Regions from separate parts of the Alcaligenes sp. NLF5-7 genome, predicted to be linked through region 1. Evidence: riboswitches for the same ligand, from Rfam matches in the RefSeq annotation. Region 1 holds a riboswitch; each other region holds the start of a gene.

Region 1 (7,137 bases):
GCGGTTTGAGGGCGGTATTCTTTGCTTGTTGTCTGTTGTCTGTTGTCTGTTGTCTGTTGTTAGCCGTGAGCTGGCAATTGACGGTTATCAGTTGTCGTTGAGGGCGTTACCGTTGCTTGGGAGTCAGCGCTGATTATTGAGTAGAACCAGGTAGTGAGCACGCCCTTGGGGGCGGTGGGGACCCGGAGGGGCTTGAGCACTTGCCGGTGCTGCGCACCGGTCCCCTTGTCGAGGACATCATCCGGGCGCACTCTGAACTCGCGGGGTGGTTCGTCCCCCGGACGAACCACAAGCGCCCCGCTCAAACAGCAGAGTGCTTGCACCCCGGATGATGCCCCCGCCTGCGGCAAGTACTCTGAATCGCCCCTCCGGGTCCCCACCGCCCCCAAGGGCTCATACCGTGGCTATTCAAGCAATCATGTATTGAGGGTCTGGGTCTGGGTCTGGGTCTGAGATTTGGGATTTCGGATCTTGGGTCTGAGGTTTGACGTCTGAGGAGAGGGGTCGGAGGTGAAAGGTCTCAGGTGATAGGTGATAGGTGATGGGTGATAGGTCGGTCAGAGGTCAGAGGTCAGAGATTCGACGCAGACCAGAAAGTGCCACACGCCATTCAAGGATGCAGTTTGAACCGTCCAGAAAAAACGATTGTGAGCCAGTTGAGCCTAGCTTCAGGGTGTCCGGGCGGTTCAGAGGGTTTGCCGCGGTCGGGAGATAGCGTAGGGGTGCAAGCATCCTGCTGTTTGAGCCGGACGCTTGTACTTGGTCCGGGGGACCAAGTACCCGGCGAGTTCAGGATGCGCCCGTAGCTATCTCCTGACAAGGGCACCGGTGCGCAGCACCGGCAAACCCTCAGCCCGGACACCCTGAAGCTAGGCTTAACTGGCGTCTTCAGCAACGATCTCTTCTGACTGTTAAACCTCGCTTTCCAATAAATGAAATGACGAAGCCCCCAAAAAGAAAAAGCCCCAGGCAGAAAGAATCCACCCAGGGCTTTAACCCATCAAGGCCTGATCAAACAAAGATCATGTTCACACCCGGCCCGTATTCAACACAGCATCAAGCCTCCTGATACAGCTTGCTGCCTTGCTGAACAAATTGCACTGACATCTCCTTCATCCCCTGATCCACAGCGGACTGCTCATCCAGACCGTTAGCCTTGGCATAGTCCCGTACATCCTGCGAAATCTTCATGCTGCAGAACTTGGGGCCACACATGGAGCAGAAGTGCGCCACTTTCATCGAGTCTTTCGGCAAAGTCTCGTCGTGGAACTCACGCGCTGTATCCGGGTCCAGACCCAGATTGAATTGATCATCCCAGCGGAATTCAAAGCGCGCCTTGGACAAGGCATTATCCCGGAATGCCGCCGAAGGATGTCCCTTGGCCAAGTCCGCGGCATGTGCTGCGATCTTGTACGTGATGATGCCGTCCTTCACGTCCTTCTTGTTCGGCAAGCCCAGATGCTCCTTGGGCGTCACATAGCACAGCATCGCCGTACCTTGCCAGGCAATCATCGCTGCACCCAAACCGGAAGTGATGTGATCGTAGCCCGGCGCAATGTCCGTTGCCAAAGGCCCCAAGGTGTAGAAGGGGGCCTCATGACAGTGCTCCAGCTGCAACTGCATGTTCTCTGGAATCAAATGCAAAGGCACATGACCAGGACCTTCAATCATGACTTGAACATCATGCTTCCACGCTACCTGGGTCAACTCGCCCAGGGTACGCAGTTCCGCGAATTGTGCCTGATCATTAGCGTCATAGCCCGAGCCGGGACGCAAGCCATCGCCTAGCGAGAAAGCCACGTCGTACTGCTTCATGATCTCGCAGATGTCCTCGAAATGCTCGTACAGGAAGCTTTCGCGGTGATGCGCCAGACACCACTTTGCCATGATGGAACCACCGCGCGAAACAATGCCTGTCATGCGGCTGGCCGTCATGGGAATAAAGGGCAAACGCACACCGGCATGAATGGTGAAATAGTCCACGCCTTGCTCGGCCTGCTCAATCAAGGTGTCGCGGAAAATATCCCAGGTCAGATCTTCGGCAATGCCGCCGACCTTTTCCAGGGCCTGGTAAATAGGCACCGTACCGACAGGAACCGGCGAGTTGCGAATAATCCATTCGCGCGTCTCATGGATATTCTTGCCCGTGGACAAATCCATGATGGTGTCCGCACCCCAGCGAATCGCCCAGGTCATTTTTTCGACCTCTTCGCCAATGGTGGAGCCCAGGGCGGAGTTACCGATATTGGCGTTGATCTTCACCAGGAAGTTGCGGCCAATAATCATGGGCTCGGTTTCCGGGTGGTTGATATTGGCGGGCAAAATGGCTCGGCCACGCGCAATCTCATCACGAACAAACTCGGGGGTGACCGTGGTGGGCAAGCTGGCACCGAAACCTTGACCAGGGTGTACCTTGGTCAGGCGACGAGCCATCTCTTCACCTTGCGGACCGCTGGCGCGCAAGCTTTCAATGTATTGCTCACGTCGCAGATTTTCCCGAATCGCCACAAACTCCATTTCGGGAGTGATGATGCCGCGCCTTGCGTAATGCATTTGCGTGACATTAGCGCCCGAAATACTGCGTCGTGGCTGGCGCTTCAACTCGAAGCGTAAAGTATCCAGCTCCGGATCGGCCTGGCGGGCCTGACCGTACTGGCTATTGAGCCCCGCCATCAACTCGGTGTCCTTGCGCTCGCTGATCCAGGCTTGGCGTAGCGGTGGCAGGCCTTTGCGAATATCGATCTGTACCGAGGGGTCCGTGTAAGGACCACTGGTGTCATAAACGCTTAAGGGAGGATTCGGCTCGGCGCCGAAGTGGCTGGGCGTATCAGCCAGGGAGATTTCCCGAAAAGGCACACGCAGATCAGGCCGTGAGCCGGTTTGGTAGATTTTTCGGGAGTTGGGTAAGGGCTGGATCGCAGCCGGGTCTACGCTGGCCGCTGTGGCCGTAAAAGAAGGGGTTTTGCTTGTCATTGCAGCTCCAAAGAAATGGTGGAGCCGATATAGGAAGAAGTGCCGTGCAGGCATTGCACCTGTGGCACACGCTCCCAGCATCGGCATTATCCGTACTGGTACGAGGGTTTATCTCAACCCGCCAAATGGCGAGTACCCCTGCGTGCTGACAAGTATAGGTATCTTGGAGCTGCTTGTGGACGTATAAGGCTTATTTTCTTTTCATACCGTTGAGCAGATGACGGATGGTTTGATCCAGGTGGTCACGCTCTTTGGGTGGCAAAGCCACAATCTCGTCCACGGAAAAGCGGTTGAAGGGCCAGGTCACAATCGGTGGGCCTTCGCCGGAGTCTTGCAAGGTGGTAGCATGGGCTGCACTCAGCTCCATATTGCCCAGCCCGTTTTTCAGCCATTGAGCACTGATATTCAGGGCTTTGGCCAGATCCAGAATTTCGCGCGCGTCACGCCGCGTACCACTCTCGTAATTGGAGATGGCGCTTTGACTGAGGTTGCACAGACGAGCCAGCTCGGCTTGAGAAAAGCCGCGTTGCAGGCGGGCGTGGCGGAGGCGATCAGAGAAGTGTTTCACAGTACAGATTGTTCATGGAACGCCCTGCACGATGGTTTTGAGTAAAGATGTCGTATGTGATAAAAATGTCTGGCTTAACCGGCTGAATGAAACGAAGAGAAGCTTAAGATGGGAGCAGCACCAGATTTGTCGGGTTCAAGCCTGTGCTTAAAGCTTGAATGTCAGGGGTGTTTAACAAGGCAGGCGGTATAGGCGGGTAGAACGTACGGTGCCTAGCGTTTTTTCATGCCGTCCAGTAAATGACGCAAAGTGCGATCGAGCAAATCACGTTCGCCATCTGCCAAAGCAACCACTTCATCGACGGAAAACAGACGGAAAGGCCAGGTAACAATGGGAGGACCATCCAGGGGTTCGGACAATGTGTAGCTGTCCTGCGTGAACTCCATCGTGCCGATACCCTTGCGCAACCACAAAGCGCTGACATTCAAGGCTCTGCTCAACTCCAGAATTTCACGTGCATCCCGACGAGTGCCATTTTCATAATTGGAGATGGCGCTCTGGGTCAATCCGCATAGACGTGCCAAATCTGCCTGAGAAAGACCGCGATGTTGACGTGCGTGGCGAAGGCGTTCGGAGAAATGTTTCACACAACAGATTGTTGATGTAAAGCCAAACACGATGGTTTTAATTAAAAATCACAGTCGTGATTTATACTGTCCGGCATAGTCATCAGATGTCATTATAGTTAAGGTATCAACTATGTCGGTTGCAAATGAAATTGCTGGCGGTCCTGTTGTTCTGTACCTGGCCACGTCTATCCCTGATCGAAACTTACTAGAACAACAAATTCAGGCTCTGGCAGAACGTGGTTATCGTCTTATTTTTTGTCCGGATGCGACGGCTTTGCTGCAGTTGGCCCAAACGCGGGGCCGTTACGCCGGTTCGATATGTATTGCCTGGTTGGGCGGGGCCTTGGCGGAAATCTGCTCGGCGGCCGTGCGCTTACGTATGCTGTGTCCGCAAATTGGAATCCTGATGCAGTCTGATGCGACGGACTCGGCCATGCTGCAAGCCTTGCATAGCGGCGGAGATCAGTTTTGCCCCAGGGATGCGTCTTTGGAGTTGCTGGCAGCCAGTTTGCACAGCTTGCAGCGGCGCATGATGCAGATGCCCATCATTCCTGAACCGTCTCAGCCCCAGGAGTGGGTGCTGGATCAGGAGGGCTGGGCCTTGATATCGCCTGTCGGGATCTCGTTTAGCCTGACCAGCACGGAGCGCGCCTTCATCGTCCGCTTGCTGCGCGAAGAGGATCGCCGGGCCAGTCATTACGAGTTGATGCGGGCTGTGGCTAGTAAAACGGATGTAATCAGCAATCCACCCGGTGCTTCGCATATCAACCGCCTGGGCGTTCTGGTCAGCCGTATGAGACGCAAATTCAACCAGGGAGGCACGGTTCTGCCTATCCGCTCGATTCATAACTGGGGCTATATGTTCGCTGCTAATTGCCAGTTGCTGGCCTAGTCAGGATGTCATCAGGGCAGGGCAGTTGAAAAAGGCCCTGTCGGTTATACCGGCAGAGCCTTTGTTCATGCTGTGGGGGGCAGGGCTTAGTAGTAGCGCTGCACCGACAAGTCGTCTGCACGGATGGCAGGCTCCTTGTTGCTGATCAGATCAGCCAGCAATTGTGCACTGCCGGTAGCCAAGGTCCATCCCAGCGTACCGTGGCCGGTGTTCAGGAACAGATTGGAGTAGCGGCTACGCCCCACAATTGGGGTGCTGTCCGGCGTCTTGGGACGCAGGCCGGTCCAGAAATGCAGATCTGCATCGCTTTGGTAGCTGCCGGGGAACAGATCATTCAGGACCATCAGCAAGGTCTGTTCACGGCGGGGATTCAGGCGCTTGTTAAAGCCGACGACCTCGGCCATGCCGCCCACGCGAATGCGATTATCAAAGCGGGTCAGGGCGATCTTGTAGCTTTCATCCAGCAAAGTGGACTGAGGCGCACGCGAGGCATCCGCAATTGTGGCGGTAATGGAGTAGCCCTTCAACGGGTAGACCGGGATGGCCTGCAGGTCTTTCATCAAACCCGTAGACCAGGAGCCCAAGGCCACCACGTAGGCATCGGCAGTCAACAGGCCATCGGAGCTTTGGACGCCGCTGATCTGCGTGCCGTTGCTGTGAATGCGCTGAATGTTCTGGTTCCAGCGGAATTCCACGCCTTCCTTCTCGGCCAATTCGCTAAGGCGGCGGGTGAACATCTGGCAGTCGCCGGTTTCATCTTCCGGGAAGCGCAGGCCACCGCTTAGTTTGTGCTCTACGTGGCGCAGAGCCGGCTCAATCGTGTGCAATTCGGAGGCGGACAGCAGCTCGTAAGGCACGCCAGCTTCTTTCAGGACCTCGATGTCGGCAGCAATGCCGTCCAGCTGCTTTTGCGTACGGAAAAGCTGCAAGGTGCCTTGGGCACGGTGCTCGAATTGAATGTCGGTCTGGGCGCGCAGCTCGGCCATGCAGTGGCGGCTGTATTCAGCCAGACGCACCATGCGTTCTTTATTGATGGCGTAGCGGTCTGCTGTGCAGTTGCGCCACATGGCCAGTAGCCACTTGATTTGTGTCAGCGTGCCATCCGGGCGAATCGTCAGGGCCGGATGCTCGTCGAACATCCACTTGATGGCTTTGCGCGGGATACCCGGCGCAGCCCAAGGGCAGGCATAGCCAAAGGACAACTGACCGGCATTGGCAAAACTGGTTTCCAGAGCGGGCCCAGCCATGCGGTCGATGACCGTTACGCTGTGTCCTTGGCGGGCAAGATAATAAGCGCTGGTTACGCCTTCTACGCCAGCACCTAGCACGAGGATCTTCATACGGTTCCTTGGGCGCATCGCCCGAAAGGGAAAGTGTTGCAATCAGGCGCGCAAAAACCGCGCGCACTGTCGCAATTCGATACGTTTTATCCGTCTATTTCAACAGGCGGGCAGGGTAGGGGTCAAGGATTAGTCCTGATCCGGTGCACTGCGTGGGAACACCATATTGTTACGGTGTATCAGCTCTGTATCGTGTTCGCTGCCCAGCAATTCATTGATCAGGTGGCTGGGTTGGCCCATGATGCGGCGGGTGTCGTCCGAGGAGTAGTTGATCAGACCACGGGCGTATTCCACGCCGTGCTTATCCACGCAGGCAACGACATCGCCACGGTCAAATTCGCCTTCTACATGGGTGACACCGACGGGCAGCAGGCTCTTGTGACCGTCTACCAGCGCACGTACAGCGCCTTCGTCCAGCGATACGCGACCACGCACACGCAACTGGTCGACCAGCCAGCGTTGGCGGGCCGAGCGTACGGGCAAGGTGGCGCGCAGCTCGGTGCCGATGCGCTCACCTTGCGCCAGGCGGGACAGGACTTGCTGTTCGCGGCCAGAGGCAATAATGGTGTGGCCACCGCTTTGCGCAGCGCGTTTGGCGGCCAGGATTTTGGTGATCATGCCGCCGGTGCCGATATTGCTGCCCGAGCCGCCTGCCATGGCTTCCAGCGTCGGATCGCCCGCCTGTCCCAGCGAGATGAACTGCGCATCAGGATTGCTGCGCGGGTCGGCACTGTAAAGGCCAGCCTGGTCGGTCAGGATAATCAGGGTTTCGGCTTCGATCAGATTGGTGACCAG
Region 2 (7,137 bases), 1.8 Mb from region 1:
GCGGTATTTCAGCTCATTGCTAAAGACATAGGCGCCCAGAATTACTAGCATCAAGGCCAGGATCATGGAGGTGACAATGATGCGGCTAAGCATGGCGCGCAGCTCGATCAAGGTGCCCAGCTCGTGGCCGACCACCAGGGTTTCTCCGCCGGACAGTTTGGTGACGCGGACATTGCCTTCGGATAGCGCGTCGATATGCTTGATCTGCACTTCCACCACTTGTCGTTCTGGCAGGTTGTTCAGGCCGGGGATCTCGCTGATATTGCCCACCAGGGTGTGATTGAATTCGTCCAGCAGCAGATAGATTTCCTGGCCCGAATCAATCCGGTCCGAGAGGGTTAGCTCGATCATGCGCAGGATCTCTTCGCGCCCGCCGACTTCGTAGGCAATGCTAAGACGCTGTACGGCGACGTTGATTTGCCGCAGGTGCTCGTCGCGCAAGGCTCCAAACACCTGAACGTAGAAAAAACCGATTAAAAAGAGCGTGGTGAAGATGGCCAGGATGCTGTAGTTCAAGGTCAGCCGGAAGGAGGTGGACTCCCACAGGCGTTTGATGAAATCAATCATCGCAGCGCTTTAGCTTGAAACCGTCGATGCTGTCCTTGTCGCTAAGTACATAGCCACGGCCACGCACGGTATGGATCAGGGGCGTGGCGCCTTCCTTGTCCACCTTGCGCCGCAAACGACTGACCAGCACATCAATCACATTGGATTGGGGGTCGAAGTTATAGCCCCAGACCACTTCCAGCAGCATGGTGCGGGTAACGATCTTGTGGCTGTTCATCAGCAGGTAGGACAGCAGCTTGATTTCACGAGGTTGCAGCTCCAGCACCTCGTCGCCACGGGAGATTTTCTGGTTGCGGATATTCATGACCAGATCATCCACCTGCAGATTCTTGATTTCTGCATTGTCACTGCTGCGGCGTATCAGGGCATGCAGGCGGGCGGCCAATTCCTGAAAGGAAAAGGGCTTGATTAAATAATCATCGCCACCGGCTTTCAAACCATCAACTTTGTCGTCTACGCCGGATAAGGCACTTAATACCAGTACAGGGACTTTTTTACCTAAAGATCGCAAAGTAAAAAGAATGGACAGGCCATCGACATTATTGGGTAGCATGCGATCCAGGATAATCACATCCCATACGTCTTTCATGGCATTTTCCAAACCGGAAACGCCATCATGACTGGTCACCACCGAATAGCCCAGCTCGGATAAGCCATTCACTAAATACCGGGCATTTTCCCGGTCGTCTTCAATCAGTAAGCAATTCCACATTTGGCTTCTCGGAGATTTATGAAGTGGCAGACTCATCCATTCCAGAAATGGATTGATCAAAAAGGCTGATCCCGACTATGAGGCGAACATGACAAAACGGTAATGTTTGATGTCAGGAAATATAAATATTGATTCATCCTGTTAATACTGTCATGTGCTCTGAATTATAGGAGTAATTAGTCAGCACATTATTCTAATAAAAGTCTCAGGGCTGTCGGGCTGGAAATCCGGAAATGCGCCGGAAATTGTCTGGGATGTTTGTCCATTGGCTAAAAAATGCGGGTGGCGCTATGAGGCCCAATACAAGGTGGGCTCTATTCCTGGATTGGGGAGGTCGCCTTACTCTCTGCAGGTGACCACAAAGCATGGAAGTGATGGACCGGACCTTGCCCCAAGCCAATCCGCAATTGGTCAGCCGCGGCCAAAGCGCCATTCAAGTATTCCTTGGCCAAGCCTACCGCGGTCGGTACGCTGCGGCCCGGTAACAGAGCAGCAATGGCGGAGGACAGCGAACAGCCCGTGCCATGCGTGTTGCGTGTCGGAATGCGTGGCGACTGAAAAACATGGCTTTGCCCTTGGCCTTGCAGCAAATCCACACTGTCCGGGCCGTCCAGATGGCCGCCCTTTAACAGCACCCACGCAGGGCCCAGCAAGCACAGTTCGCTTAAGGTGCTGTGCATCTCTTGCAGTGAGGCGGGTTCCGGTTTGTGCAGCAGATCGCCCGCTTCGGGCAAGTTGGGGGTAAGCAGGGTACACATGGGCAGCAGCCTGTCGCGCACGACGGACACGGCTTCGGGGCTGAGCAAACGATCCCCGCTTTTAGCGACCATGACCGGGTCCAGCACAATCGGGCAGTCCAGACCGTGATGGTGCAGGCGGTCTGCAATTGCTTCCGCAATCCCTGCATTGGCGATCATGCCGATCTTGATGGCATCCACGCGCACATCCTCAAACACCGCATCCAACTGGTCCGCCACAAAGTCCGGCTCCAGCGCCACAAAACACCGCACACCCTGGGTGTTTTGCGCGACCACGGCGGTAATCACGCTCATGCCATAAGCGCCCAAGGCATACATGGCTTTCAGATCAGCCTGAATACCGGCACCGCTGGTCGGGTCCGTGCCCGCAATACTCAAGACATTGGGAATCATGCTTGGCCTGCTTGATCTTGAGTGGTAGCCAATGCCAGTGCCCGACGGGCAACTCGTACTACATCAAAGCTGTGTGCCACATCCAGACTGTCCAGTTCCGCATTGCTGAACCAGCGCGCGTCCAGAGCGTCATCGCCTGCTTGCGGCTCACCTTGCTGCCAGCGAAACAGCACGGCAATCAGAATGAAATGCGAATAGGCCAAAGGTCTGGCGCTGGGTTCGCGGTCAAATACATCCAGCGCATCAAAGAGCTGCATGGCCTGGCCTTGTACGCCGGTTTCTTCGGTCAGTTCCCGATGGGCCGCCGCCATGATGGTTTCGCCCGCGCGAATCTTGCCACCCGGAAAGGCCCAGCGTCCTGCATCGGGGCGATTGGCGCGGCGTATCAGCAAAATCCGGTCTTGATGGATGACGGCAGCCAGGGTGGCGGCAACCGGGCCGATGGGGGAGGGAGAGTGGTCAGAAGACAAGATAGCAACTCCTAGTCAAGGATAGCCATCCGGCAGCAAGCGGCGAGCAGGTACAGACCCGTCCCTTCGCCGGCATGACCCGGATCAGGTTCAACGGGTCACTGCGGTGCAATCTGCTCGGGCAGTTTCTCAGCCTGCTCGCCAGGCTCCCCTCGGTGAAAAGACCGTTTCTGTAAAAACGGTCTGGGCGAGTATACCTGTCTTTAGCCTATAACTCCCCCGTCAAAAACTGCGCCCGCCCACGCCCGAAGGACCAGTCTGCATCGCTGTTCTCGACCAGAGCAATGATCAGATCATTGGGCGAGACGCCACAGTTCTGCTCCAGCCGCTCTGCCAGTAAACGGTAGAACTGAATTTTTTGATTCTCGCTGCGGGGGCGGGACACGATGTGCAGCAGTACCACCTTGTCGCTACGCGGATAGCCCAGGCCGGTGTCTTCCAGTATCAGCTCGCCGGGACGATGCTGGGTCACGCACTGGTAGCGGTCGCTGGCGGGAACATCAAAGGCTTGCACCATGGCTTGATGCGCGGTGTCCAGCAGCAGGCGCAGCTCTTTGTCGTTGCGGCCTTGAATCAGATCAAATTTCAGTAGTGGCATGATGGTTCATTCTTGATTGGGGCTGCGGTCTGCAAGGCCGCCGGAAGTGATAGCCATATCGTCGTAAATCAGACGTTCGGCTTCGATTAGCAAATTCGATAACTGTTGATAGGCGGCGACCCATCCATCTATGAGCTCGTTGCTTGTCATCCTCGCGATCAGCTCTTCGCGTATGGCTTGCAGCTGGCAAGTGCCCATCATTGGGTCATGCTCGGGCTGGGCCTGTAGAGCGAGGTGATTGTTGGCGATCTGGCTGGCCAAGGGGCTCATCGGTGGGGAGTCGCGCAGTATCAATTCATAAAAATAGGTGGTCAGGGCTTTGTTGCCGCTTGCCAGCAGCGGGGCAGCGGTCTTGATGATGTCGCGTTGAGCGTCCGTCACCATAAGATTCAAAAGCCGGGCAAGACGTGGCTTTTTTTACAGTGTTCAAGATAGGCAGCTGGGCGAGTCATGGTTTCTGTCTCCTGGTTTGAGGGCGGGATAGCAGGGCTATCGATAGGGAAGATAGAAGACTGAATGAATCAAGTAAAATGATGAATAATGATTTTATGAATCACTAATAATGATCAAAAAGAGATTCATGTAGGCGAGGCCTGGATGAGCCTGCGGTTTCTTGCGAACTACCAGCGGATGTTACTTGTTGCCCTTGGATGGTTTGATGATGAAGGTTGCACGCCTGCCGCCTGGCGTTCTGAGAAGAACTTTCTGTTTATAAATCACTAAAAAAGATTTTATTAATCAGTATTCATCATTTTACTTGATTGGTTGCTGCGCTTATCGTCAGGGCTTCTAAACGACGGTTCTTGGCACCGCCAAGGCTCTGAGGCCACTGTGACACAGGCCCAGGCCTGCAGGCGACAAGGTGACTGCCGACACTGGCCGCTTGTACCTGTTGGGCAGGTGGCTCACGACGTATCACTCTCGGTATTGCACTGTAGAGGACTTGCCCCCCGGTGAGCTTTTCAAGGAGCTAATCATGCAATTGCGCGACAACGGACTCAGGTTCTCGCCCATCACTATTGTGCTGCACTGGCTTGTAGCGGCCTTGCTGTTTTCCATTCTGGGCTTGGGGGTGGCCCTGGCCCAAAGCCCCGGTGAGGTGCGGCTGGTGCAGCTGCAAAATCTGCTGGGGACGCTGCTGTTCCTGATTTCCATCTACCGTTTCTGGGCGCGGGTGACTTCTTTTCATCCCTTGCCGGTGGGCTCGCCCAACCCGGTGGAAGTAATAGTGGCCCGTTCCGTGGCGACAGCCCTGGCCTTGGCGATGGTGCTGCTGCCCGTCGCCGTCTGGCTATCCCGTGCGGCGGCTGGCGTGGCGGTGGAGTTGCCCGGTGGCCTGGCGTTACCGACCGTGATCAGCCCGAATGAGCAGGTCAAAGCCGTGGTTGATGTGCTGTTCAATATTGGCGCCACAGCCTTTTTGGCAGGGCTGGCCTTGCACCTTTTCGGGGCATTCAAGAATCATTTTGTACTGAAGAATCTGGCCTTGCGTCGCATCTTGGGCAAACAGGTGGAGTTGTAAATCATGAGCGAAGCAAATCGAGACTTTGCGGGCAATGTCATTACGGATATGTGCGGAGTGCAGTACCCGATTTTTCTGGCGGGCATGGCTGCGATTTCCGGGCCGCAATTGGTGGCGGCGGTAGCGAACGCGGGTGGGATGGGTGTGCTGGGTGGCTTGCGTCTGGCTCCCTTGATGCTGCGTAAGTGGCTGCGGGAAACCAGGGCACTGACGGACCAGCCTTTCGGGGTGAATGTGGTGCCGCAGTTTGGTGGCCCGGAGGTGTTCGAGGCCCAGTTTCAAGTGATCTTGCAGGAGCGGCCTCGCATCCTGTCGCTGTTCTATGCCGAGGACTATTCCGCCGACATGATTCCCCGCGCCAAAGACGCCGGCATGATTGTGATGGTGCAAACCGGCACGGTGGCTCTGGCTCGTAAAGCGATTGCGCATGGGGCCGACATTATCGTCGCCCAAGGCGGTGAGGCTGGTGGCCATCTGAATCGCGGCACCATTGGCCTGATGTCTTTACTACCCGCGATTCTGGACTGTGCGCAAGGTCGTCCCGTACTGGCGGCAGGCGGGATTACGACCCGCCAGGATGTCAGGGCGGCCATGAGCCTGGGGGCTTCCGGCGTATTGGTGGGCACGGCCTTTCTGGCCAGCGAGGAGTCCAACGCGCATCCGCTCTACAAGCAAAAGATTCTGGAAGCCAGCACGGATGATACGGAATATCGCACTGGCTATTCCTTTGGCTGGACTTATGGCACACCGCATCGCGTGATTCCCAACCGTGACAAGTGGAATGTGCTGCGTCTGGTCGGGGGTGGTGCGCGGGCAATTGATAAGGACAGAATGGCCAGGAAACTGTCTTTGTATGCCGGTCAGGGCGTGGGCAAGATCCACAGCATTGTGCCTGCGGCAGAGCGGGTCGAGGAGCTGGCCTTGGGCTTGTACTGACGCTTTACTGCGGCATAGCCTGTGCGGAGCGGCTGGACAGACCCACAGGCTGACCGGTCAACTCAACAGTGCGGCTTCGCCTTGATCCAGTTTGGGTAATTGGGCGAACTGCGCTTGAGCCAGGGCCACAAAGCTGCGCAGGGCCGAGCCAGGATTCGCGTCGGCACGACGGATAAACACGGTTTTTACCCGCGCAAGGTCAGGCGGCAGTTCGTGGCATTGCACGGGCAGGCGCAAGCTGCTGTTCTGGGCGACCGCTTTGGGCAGCAGGGTAATGCCCATGCCCGAGGCTACGCAGGACAGAATGCCGTCCAGTGTGCCCATTTCCATGATCTGGTTGGGCACCAGCCCAGCCTGATAAAACCAGTGTTCCAGTGTAGAGCGGTAAAAGCAGCCAGTTCTAAAGACCAGTACGGTTTGTTGGGGAATTTTTTCAATCAGGGCAGGCAGGGATTCCACCGCCTTGCTGCTGACCAGCACCAGTTCTTCTTCAAACACTTCTTCTTGAGTCAGGGCGGCGTTTTGATGAAAGCCACCGACAAACGCACCATCGAGCTGGTGGGTCTCAATGGCCTTGATCAGCTCGGCCGTGGTGCCGGTTTGCAAGGACAACTGAACCTGGGGATAGCGTTCGCGGTATTGGGTCAAAACCTGGGGCAGACGGATGGCGGCCGTGGTCTCCATGGAGCCCAGACGCAGCAGACCGCTGGGAGTGCCGGTGTCTTGCAGGGCGGCACGGCTTTCTTCGGTCAGTTGCAAGATACGGCGGGCGTAGGCCAGAAAGGTATGGCCAGCCGGAGTCAGCACCACACCACTTTTCTGGCGTATGAACAATGGCTGTTCCAGTTCGGCCTCCAGTTCTTTGATGCGCATGGTGACGTTCGATTGCACGGTGTGCACCTTCTGGGCAGCGGCAGTAAAGCTGCCATGCTCGGCAACCGCACAAAAAATCTGTAATTGACGCATTTCCATCTCGGTCATTCCATTTCTGAAAGTGATGTGTGGATTTCTAATCAATCACTTTATGGCATTCTTGATGAGTCGTAAAGCGCTTTGGGGGGGCTTACAGTTGATTGCGGTAGTTCGCCGGGGTGTGACCAAAGCTGCGTCTGAACAGGCTGATAAAGGCACTGGGGCTGGAATACCCCAGATCATAGGCAATGGTGGCGACAGGGGCACCG
Region 3 (7,137 bases), 1.6 Mb from region 1:
ACACAGCTTATGTTTTTTCTGAAAGTCCAAAATAATAAAAAACCTGTTTTTATAAACAGTTTTTTAAATCGATTCCTGCTTTCTATGGTCCTGGTTTCATTACCGCTGGCCAGTCATGCTGCCTCCTTGGCTTGGGACGGGGAACAGCTTAGCAATGCCATCACCACCAGCTCGCCCAGCACCCAGCAAAGCTTCCTGCCTGCAGAGGCGGTGCGAGCACAGGCTTCAAGCATAGGCAAGGTGGAAGTCAGTTATCACCACAATGGGCGCGCCATTCTGAAAAGCCGTTTGTGCTTGCAAGGCGGCTCCTGTGTGGACATGAATGGTTCGGTATTAAGTACCAGGGCCTTTGCCGGTCAGGATGCGCGTCTTGGCTTTGTGCTGGTGCATGAGGTGTGGAGCTGGGCGGGTAGCACAGAGCCTGTGCGTGTGCAGGCCTCGATACGGGTGAATTACCAGCGCTAGCCTGAAATAAGGCGGTTTCCTAATAAACGATTTAATTGCTCTTGTACTTGATCCACCTCAAAGTCCAGACCTAAAGAAACCTGCCGTACTGCCGATATGTAGTCCTGATGCCCATCGGGCCATAACCAGGACTTGTGCATGAACCCCTCTACTCTGATCGGCATCGTAGCCAGCGTGCTGCTGTTTGCCGTGATCTTGTTTTTTACGGCAGAAAACCCCGCCTTGTTTGTGGACCTGCCCAGTCTGGCCGTGGTGCTGGTAGGTACCTTGGCCGCGACGTTCATCAGTTATCCCTTAAGCGAAGTTGTCCGTATTTTTGGTCTGATCGGCACCGTGCTGCGCAATGAACGCCTGTATACCCAGCAGGATATGGACGAGCTGATCAATATCTCCCGCCTGTGGATGATGGGGGATATTCGCGCGGTGGAAGAGGCGCTGGAAAAAGTGGCCAACCCTTTTCTGAAAACCGGCGTTCAGCTGGTGATTGATCGGGCACCCCAGGAAGATATTGAAGACCTTTTGCAATGGCGTATCAGCCGTTTGCGTGCTCGTGAACATGCAGAAGCGCAATTGTTCCGTTTGATGGCCAGCTTTGCACCGGCCTTCGGTATGGTCGGCACGCTGATTGGCTTGGTCAACCTGATGTTTTTGCTGGGCGATGGTGACATTACGTCTATTGGTCAGCAAATGGCTCTGGCCTTGATGACGACGTTCTACGGCGTGCTGCTGTCCAATCTGGTCTTCAAGCCCGTGGCGGTGAAGCTGGAGCGTCGTACCGAACAGCGTGTGGTTCTGATGAACATGATCATGCAAGGTGTGTCCATGATGAGCCAGCGCCGTGGCCCGGCCTTGATGCGTGAGACGCTGAACTCCTTCATGGCTCAGTATCAGGACGAGATCAATGACCGGGGCGGCCGCGATGATGATGCGGACCCGGCTCCGGAACGGGGCTGATCCCATGGGAAACATGGAGCAGGACCTGACTTTGGGTGAACTTGCTGACCGCCAGAAAGCCTTGCAAAAGGAACTGGAGCAAGCTCGCGGCGCCAAAATCGAACAACAACTGGCCAGCAATCTGGGCAGTCGTCGTCGTAGCCGCCCCTGGAATGATCCAGGGCTGGCGGTGCCCGAGGAAGAAGAAGCCTGGTTGACCACGTATCTGGACATGATGACCTTGTTGCTGGTCTTGATGATTGTGATGCTGTCCTTTGCGGGTAAGCGGGCGCAAACGGCGGCGCAGGGACAAGGGCAGGGAGGGGCTACAGTCGTGGCCCAAGCAGGCAAGGACGGAGCCGGTTTGTTGCCTGCTGGGGCGGGCCTTTTCCCGGACGCTGGTCAGGGTGAGGGACAAGGCAAAGGCAATCACGGTCTGGATCTGGACGGCTTGGGCGACAATATCGATGTGGTCATGAACGACCAATCCGTGAGCTTTCGTATCAATAGCGAAATTCTGTTTAACTCGGGCGGTGCGGATCTGGGGCTGGAAGGTTTGACGGTATTACGCCAACTGGCTGCCGTACTGCAGAAATCCACCCATCCTATTGTGATTGAAGGTCATACGGACTCGGTGCCGATTCGTAGTTATCGCTACCCATCCAACTGGGAACTATCAGGTGCGCGTGCCGGTAGCGTAGTGCGTTATATGGAAGCCAACGGAATTGGCAGCCAGCGACTGAGCGCTGTCGGTTATGCCGATACCCGGCCTTTGGGGGATAACGGCACCTCGCAAGGCCGTGCGACGAATCGACGGGTTGAAATTATTGTGCAGACTCCCCAAGCACAGCCTGAAAGCCCCGTCCCATGAGCCTTTAACACAAAACCCCGGTTTGTATGTTGCAAACCGGGGTTTTTGTTTTGAGCCGAAATTCAACGCGTCTGACTTAGTCCAGTACGCGCGTGGAGGAAGCCAGAGAGCCTAGATCGAACTTGGGCAGGTGACGACGCAAGGGCATGATCAGAACACTGATCACTACCGGCACAATCGCGGCCAGCAGGAAGGACTCCAGCAAGTAATCCATAGGACCATTGGGGCGCGGGAATACGGCCAGACCGGCGACCAGACCACCGATGGTGCTGATGGTGGCCGTAAAGCCATCGTAGCGGCGGCTGTACAGGCCAAAGAAAACCGGGAAGGCCGCTGCCGAGCACAGCAAGTCTGCCAACAGGAACAAGTACAGTACGCTAAAGCCTTGTGAGGAGGCGTAGAGCACAGGGATGGAGCAAATCCAGATCAGGGAACGCGCCAGACTCATCATTTGGGCGGTGTTGCGATGCGGCATGATGCGGCTCAAGTCCACGGCAATCAGGCTGGAGACAGCGCTGATTGCGGTATCGGCACTGCTCATGACCAGGGACAGGCCTAACGGAATCAGCAGCACCAGGAACCAGACAGGTACGTGCGGCAAAATTACATTGAACAGGGCCACGGAGCTGTCACCGGGCGAGCCCAGACCAACAAAGGCCAGGCCAAACAAGCCCATCAGGAAAATGAAGGGCGCTACAAACAAACCACCCAACAAAAAGCCGCGACGCATGGACTTGGTGTCTTTGGCGGCATAGATACGTTGCCAGTTACCTTGGTGAAACAGGCCGGTCAGCAAGATGGCGACAAAGAACGTCAGGCCAGCCTTCACGCCTACGGGATCGCTAAGCTCGATCAGTCGAGGAGCTTCCAGTTTCACGTTGTCAAACAACTGTACCGGGCCGCCCACCGCTTGCCAGCCGAACATCACGATCAGGAACAGCATGGGCAGAATCACAAACATCTGCACCTTGTCGGTAAAGATGGAAGCACGCAAACCGCCGTAAGAGGTGTAGATCAGCGTGGCCAGCAACACAATGCTGGCCGTGACCCACAAAGGAATCGGGGCAATCAGGGTAATCATCTTGGACATGGCGGTGATTTCTGCCGTCATGGAGATGAACATGTAAAACAGCATGATGACCAGAGTCAGCGCATACATGGGGCGACCGTAGCGGGCGATGACAAACTCGCTCAGGCTGTGGCCGCGAGGCAGCAATTCGCGCATGCGCTTGCCGAGTGGAATCATGGCCAGACGGGGCGACATGGAGCCAATGGCATAGCCGATGACAGCGCTTAAACCGCCCCAGCTGGCTGCTTGTGCGGGCGAGAACAGAATCCAGGCACCCAGCGAGGAGGCCAATAAAGTCAGAATGGTAGCGACCGAGCTTTGGCTGTTGCGAGCCACCACAAAGTCTTCCAGGGAGCTGTTGTAGTGGCGGGCGTACAGCACCCCGGCCAAGGCAAAAGCAGCGGAAAAAACGATTAGCCACAGGAGGGTGGCACTTTGGTCCAGCATGAGATCTCCCCAAAAGCCTGCTTGAACAGGCACAAACCGGCCAGGCTGGCAGGATGCCAGAACAGGGCGCAGAAAAATGGAGGGATTGAAATGGGGCGTGTGAGCTTGTGAATGCGCCGCATAGACAAGAGCGGGCAGGCTGCCAGGCCGCGTTTCCTTTCCCTTCGCCGGCATGATCCGGATCAGGTTCTAAGGGTTACCGCTTGAATGCGGAGTCTCAGCCCGTTAAGGACTCCCCCAGGAACAGGCTAGAAGAGTAGGAGAGCTTCTTTCAAATGTCAATAATACGGTTTAGTCCGATTTATGCTATGGTCTGCCTGCGGCACGGGGTGTCCTTCTTGGAAAGGGCTGAGATAAAACCCGTCGAACCTGATCCAGCTCATACTGGCGAAGGGATGTCCGAATCCATGGCCCTGCGTCCGAACTGGGCCGACATCCTCGCCGAATTTTTGCAAGGAATGTCATGTCTGTGGAACACGTCTCGGAACTCTCTCAACAACTTGTTCTGGTCACCGGCGGCGCACGCGGCCTGGGGGCTTGTCTGGTACGCGCCTTTGCGGGCCAGGGCGCAAAAGTTGTGATCAATTACCTGAAAAGTGAAGCAGCCGCTCAGGCGCTGGCGGACGAATTTCCGCAGCAATGTCTGGCCGTGCAGGCGGACGTGACGGATGCGGCTTCGGTACAAGCCTTGTTTGCCAAGGCGCAGGCGCACTTTGGCCAGCCCATCACCACCGTCGTCAATAACGCCTTGCCCGAGTTTTCCTTCAACGGCGATGCCCGTTCCCATGCCGATACCTTGACGTGGGCTCAACTGAACCAGCAACTGGAAGGCATTGTGGGCGGTGCCTTGAACACTACACAGGCCGCCCTGCCTGGCATGAAACAAGCTGGTTTTGGCCGCATTATCAATATCGGCACGAACCTGTTTCAGAACCCCGTGGTGCCTTACCACGATTACACCGCGGCCAAGGCGGCCTTGTTGTCCATGACACGCACCTTGTCGCACGATCTGGGGCCGGATCAGATCACCGTGAACATGATTTCCGGTGGTTTGCTGCGTACAACCGACGCGTCCGCGGCCACACCCGAAGCGGTGTTTGACTTGATTGCGGCCAGCACCCCCTTGCGCCGCGTGACCACGCCCGAGGAGTTTGCCGATGCGGCCTTGTTCTTCGCCGGTCCGTGGGCGCGTGCCGTAACAGGACAGAATCTGGTTGTTGACGGTGGATTGGTGAAAAACGGATGAGACAGCTGCATTTCAATTTGTTCATTATGGGCTGCGGGCACCACAAAGCAGCCTGGCGCCATCCTGATTCGCAGGTCGAACGTTTGGGCGATGTCCGGTTTTACGAAGAGCTGACCCAAATTGCCGAGCGCGGCAAGCTGGACGCTATTTTCTTTGCCGATGGTCAGTCCAGCGATAACGTGTCCGATGGTCCGCGCTGGTTTCTGGAACCCTTGACCATGATGGCTGCGCTGGCGCGAGCCACCGAACGTATCGGCTTGATCAGTACCGTTTCCAGTACCTTTTACACGCCGTTTGTGGCGGCACGCATGTTGTGCTCTTTGGATCATGTATCCAATGGGCGGATGGGCTGGAATGTGGTGACATCCATGTTTGACTCGGAAGCGCGTAACCACGGCTACGAAGCCATGCCCGATCATGCCTGGCGCTATGCGCGGGCTGAGGAGTTTGTCGATACCGCATTGCAACTGTTCGACTCCTGGAGCGACAGTGCTTTGGTCATGGACAGAAAGGGCGATTACGCCAAAGTGGATCAGGTTCGCCAGATCCTGCATAAGGGCGATCACTTCCTGGTGGATGGGCCCTTGACCTTGCCACGTTCGCCGCAAGGCCAGCCGGTGCTGTTTCAGGCAGGTGCTTCTGAGCAAGGCCGTGATTTGGCCGCCCGCAAAGCGGAGGCTATTTACGCTGTGGCTTATGATTTGCCCTCGGCCCAATCCTATTACCGCGATATCAAACGACGCGTGCGTGAAGCGGGCCGTGGCGTGGATGTGCCTGTGATGCCGGGTTTGGTGACCTATGTGGGCTCCACCATGGAAGAGGCGCGCCGCAAGCAGCAAGAGCTGGACGAATTGCTACCCGCCGAGACATCCTTGCGTCAGCTGGGCATGTTTGTCGGCCAGGACTGCATGAATTGGGAGCTGGATGCGCCAGTGCCACCACTGCCGCCACTGGAAAGCTTCAAAGGCCCCAAAGGGCGCTATGCCACCATGCTGCGCATTGTGGAAATGGAAAAACCGACAGTGCGCCAGTTGCTGGGCCGAATCGCTGCTGGCGGCGGTCACTGCACCATGGTCGGTACGCCGGAGTCCATTGCGGATCAGATTGAGCAATGGTGGCGCAACGAAGGAGCGGATGGTTTTAACCTGATGCCGCCTTCCTTGCCCAATGGCATTCGTGACTTTGTTGAGCAGGTGATTCCGGTTCTGCAAAAACGCGGGCTGTTCCGTCAGGAATACGAGCATGCGACCCTGCGCGGCCACCTGGGCCTGGAGCGGCCTGCCGCCTGATGCCAGGGCAAGAAAAAAGCGGGCATTTCCATAGACGGATTTGTCCGCTTTTTCCCTAGGGTGAAGAGGCTACGAAGCTCCTGAAGTTTGCTATCCTTAATGCTTTAATTGTCGCCTGCTTAACGAGCAGCGAGCTGTATAGGGATCGCACTATGAAAACCGCCGTTGTCACCGGGGCCTCCTCAGGGTTTGGGGCTGCGCTTGCCCGTAAATTGGTATCTGAAGGACACACCGTGCTGGGTCTGGCGCGTCGTCAGGACAAGCTCGATGCCCTGGCCGCCGAACTGGGCGAGCGTTTTGTACCGGTCAGCGTGGATTTGACCGATCGTGCGCGAGCAGAAGCGGTGCTGGCTGATCTGACAGCTCGTTTTCCCAATATTGATGTGCTGATCAATAATGCCGGTCTGGCACTGGGCGTGGATAAGGCGCAAGACGCCAAGATGGATCAGTGGGACACCATGGTGGCCACCAATATCAGCGCGCTGCTGCACATTACGCACGCTTTGCTGCCGGGTATGGTCAAGCGCAATCAGGGCCACATCATCAATCTGGGGTCGACTGCGGGCGAATACGCTTATGCAGGCGGCAATGTGTACGGTGCTACCAAGGCTTTTGTGCATCAACTGGGCCTGAACCTGCGCGCCGACCTGTCGGGTACCGCAGTTCGTGTTTCTACCGTGGCTCCTGGCCTGTGTTCCGGTACGGACTTCTCGACTGTGCGTCTGGGCGATAAAGACAAAGCCGCTGCGTTGTACCAGAACGTGGATGCGCTCACGCCTGACGATATCGCCAATACCATTGCCTGGATCATGAACGC

Evidence for each region. A riboswitch is a leader RNA that binds a small molecule or an ion and turns the genes downstream of it on or off. The one in region 1 is predicted to bind thiamine pyrophosphate.
Region 2: linked by a shared signal. The riboswitch ahead of MID00_RS19315 (NUDIX hydrolase) and the one ahead of thiC (phosphomethylpyrimidine synthase ThiC) in region 1 are both predicted to bind thiamine pyrophosphate.
Region 3: linked by a shared signal. The riboswitch ahead of MID00_RS18295 (sodium:solute symporter family protein) and the one ahead of thiC (phosphomethylpyrimidine synthase ThiC) in region 1 are both predicted to bind thiamine pyrophosphate.

Annotation. Positions count from the first base shown of each region.
Region 1 covers NZ_CP100755.1:2,381,485-2,388,621, forward strand. The annotation lists gene thiC (phosphomethylpyrimidine synthase ThiC) at 1,057-2,973, opposite strand; TPP riboswitch at 3,029-3,123, opposite strand; gene MID00_RS10945 (helix-turn-helix domain-containing protein) at 3,164-3,541, opposite strand; gene MID00_RS10950 (helix-turn-helix domain-containing protein) at 3,754-4,128, opposite strand; gene MID00_RS10955 (helix-turn-helix domain-containing protein) at 4,241-5,002, shown strand; gene MID00_RS10960 (D-amino acid dehydrogenase) at 5,089-6,342, opposite strand; gene proB (glutamate 5-kinase) at 6,472-7,137, opposite strand, start outside.
Region 2 covers NZ_CP100755.1:4,171,420-4,178,556, reverse strand. The annotation lists gene MID00_RS19330 (HAMP domain-containing sensor histidine kinase) at 1-567, opposite strand, end outside; gene MID00_RS19325 (response regulator transcription factor) at 560-1,279, opposite strand; gene thiD (bifunctional hydroxymethylpyrimidine kinase/phosphomethylpyrimidine kinase) at 1,594-2,430, opposite strand; gene MID00_RS19315 (NUDIX hydrolase) at 2,427-2,900, opposite strand; TPP riboswitch at 2,945-3,063, opposite strand; gene MID00_RS19310 (tautomerase family protein) at 3,109-3,498, opposite strand; gene MID00_RS19305 (hypothetical protein) at 3,505-3,882, opposite strand; gene MID00_RS19300 (cytochrome b) at 4,475-5,020, shown strand; gene MID00_RS19295 (nitronate monooxygenase family protein) at 5,024-5,956, shown strand; gene MID00_RS19290 (LysR family transcriptional regulator) at 6,014-6,937, opposite strand; gene MID00_RS19285 (helix-turn-helix transcriptional regulator) at 7,020-7,137, opposite strand, start outside.
Region 3 covers NZ_CP100755.1:3,968,799-3,975,935, reverse strand. The annotation lists gene MID00_RS18310 (flagellar protein FlhE) at 85-465, shown strand; gene MID00_RS18305 (motility protein A) at 604-1,419, shown strand; gene MID00_RS18300 (OmpA family protein) at 1,424-2,269, shown strand; gene MID00_RS18295 (sodium:solute symporter family protein) at 2,346-3,785, opposite strand; TPP riboswitch at 3,927-4,034, opposite strand; TPP riboswitch at 4,101-4,198, shown strand; gene MID00_RS18290 (3-oxoacyl-ACP reductase) at 4,249-5,031, shown strand; gene MID00_RS18285 (LLM class flavin-dependent oxidoreductase) at 5,028-6,320, shown strand; gene MID00_RS18280 (SDR family NAD(P)-dependent oxidoreductase) at 6,473-7,137, shown strand, end outside.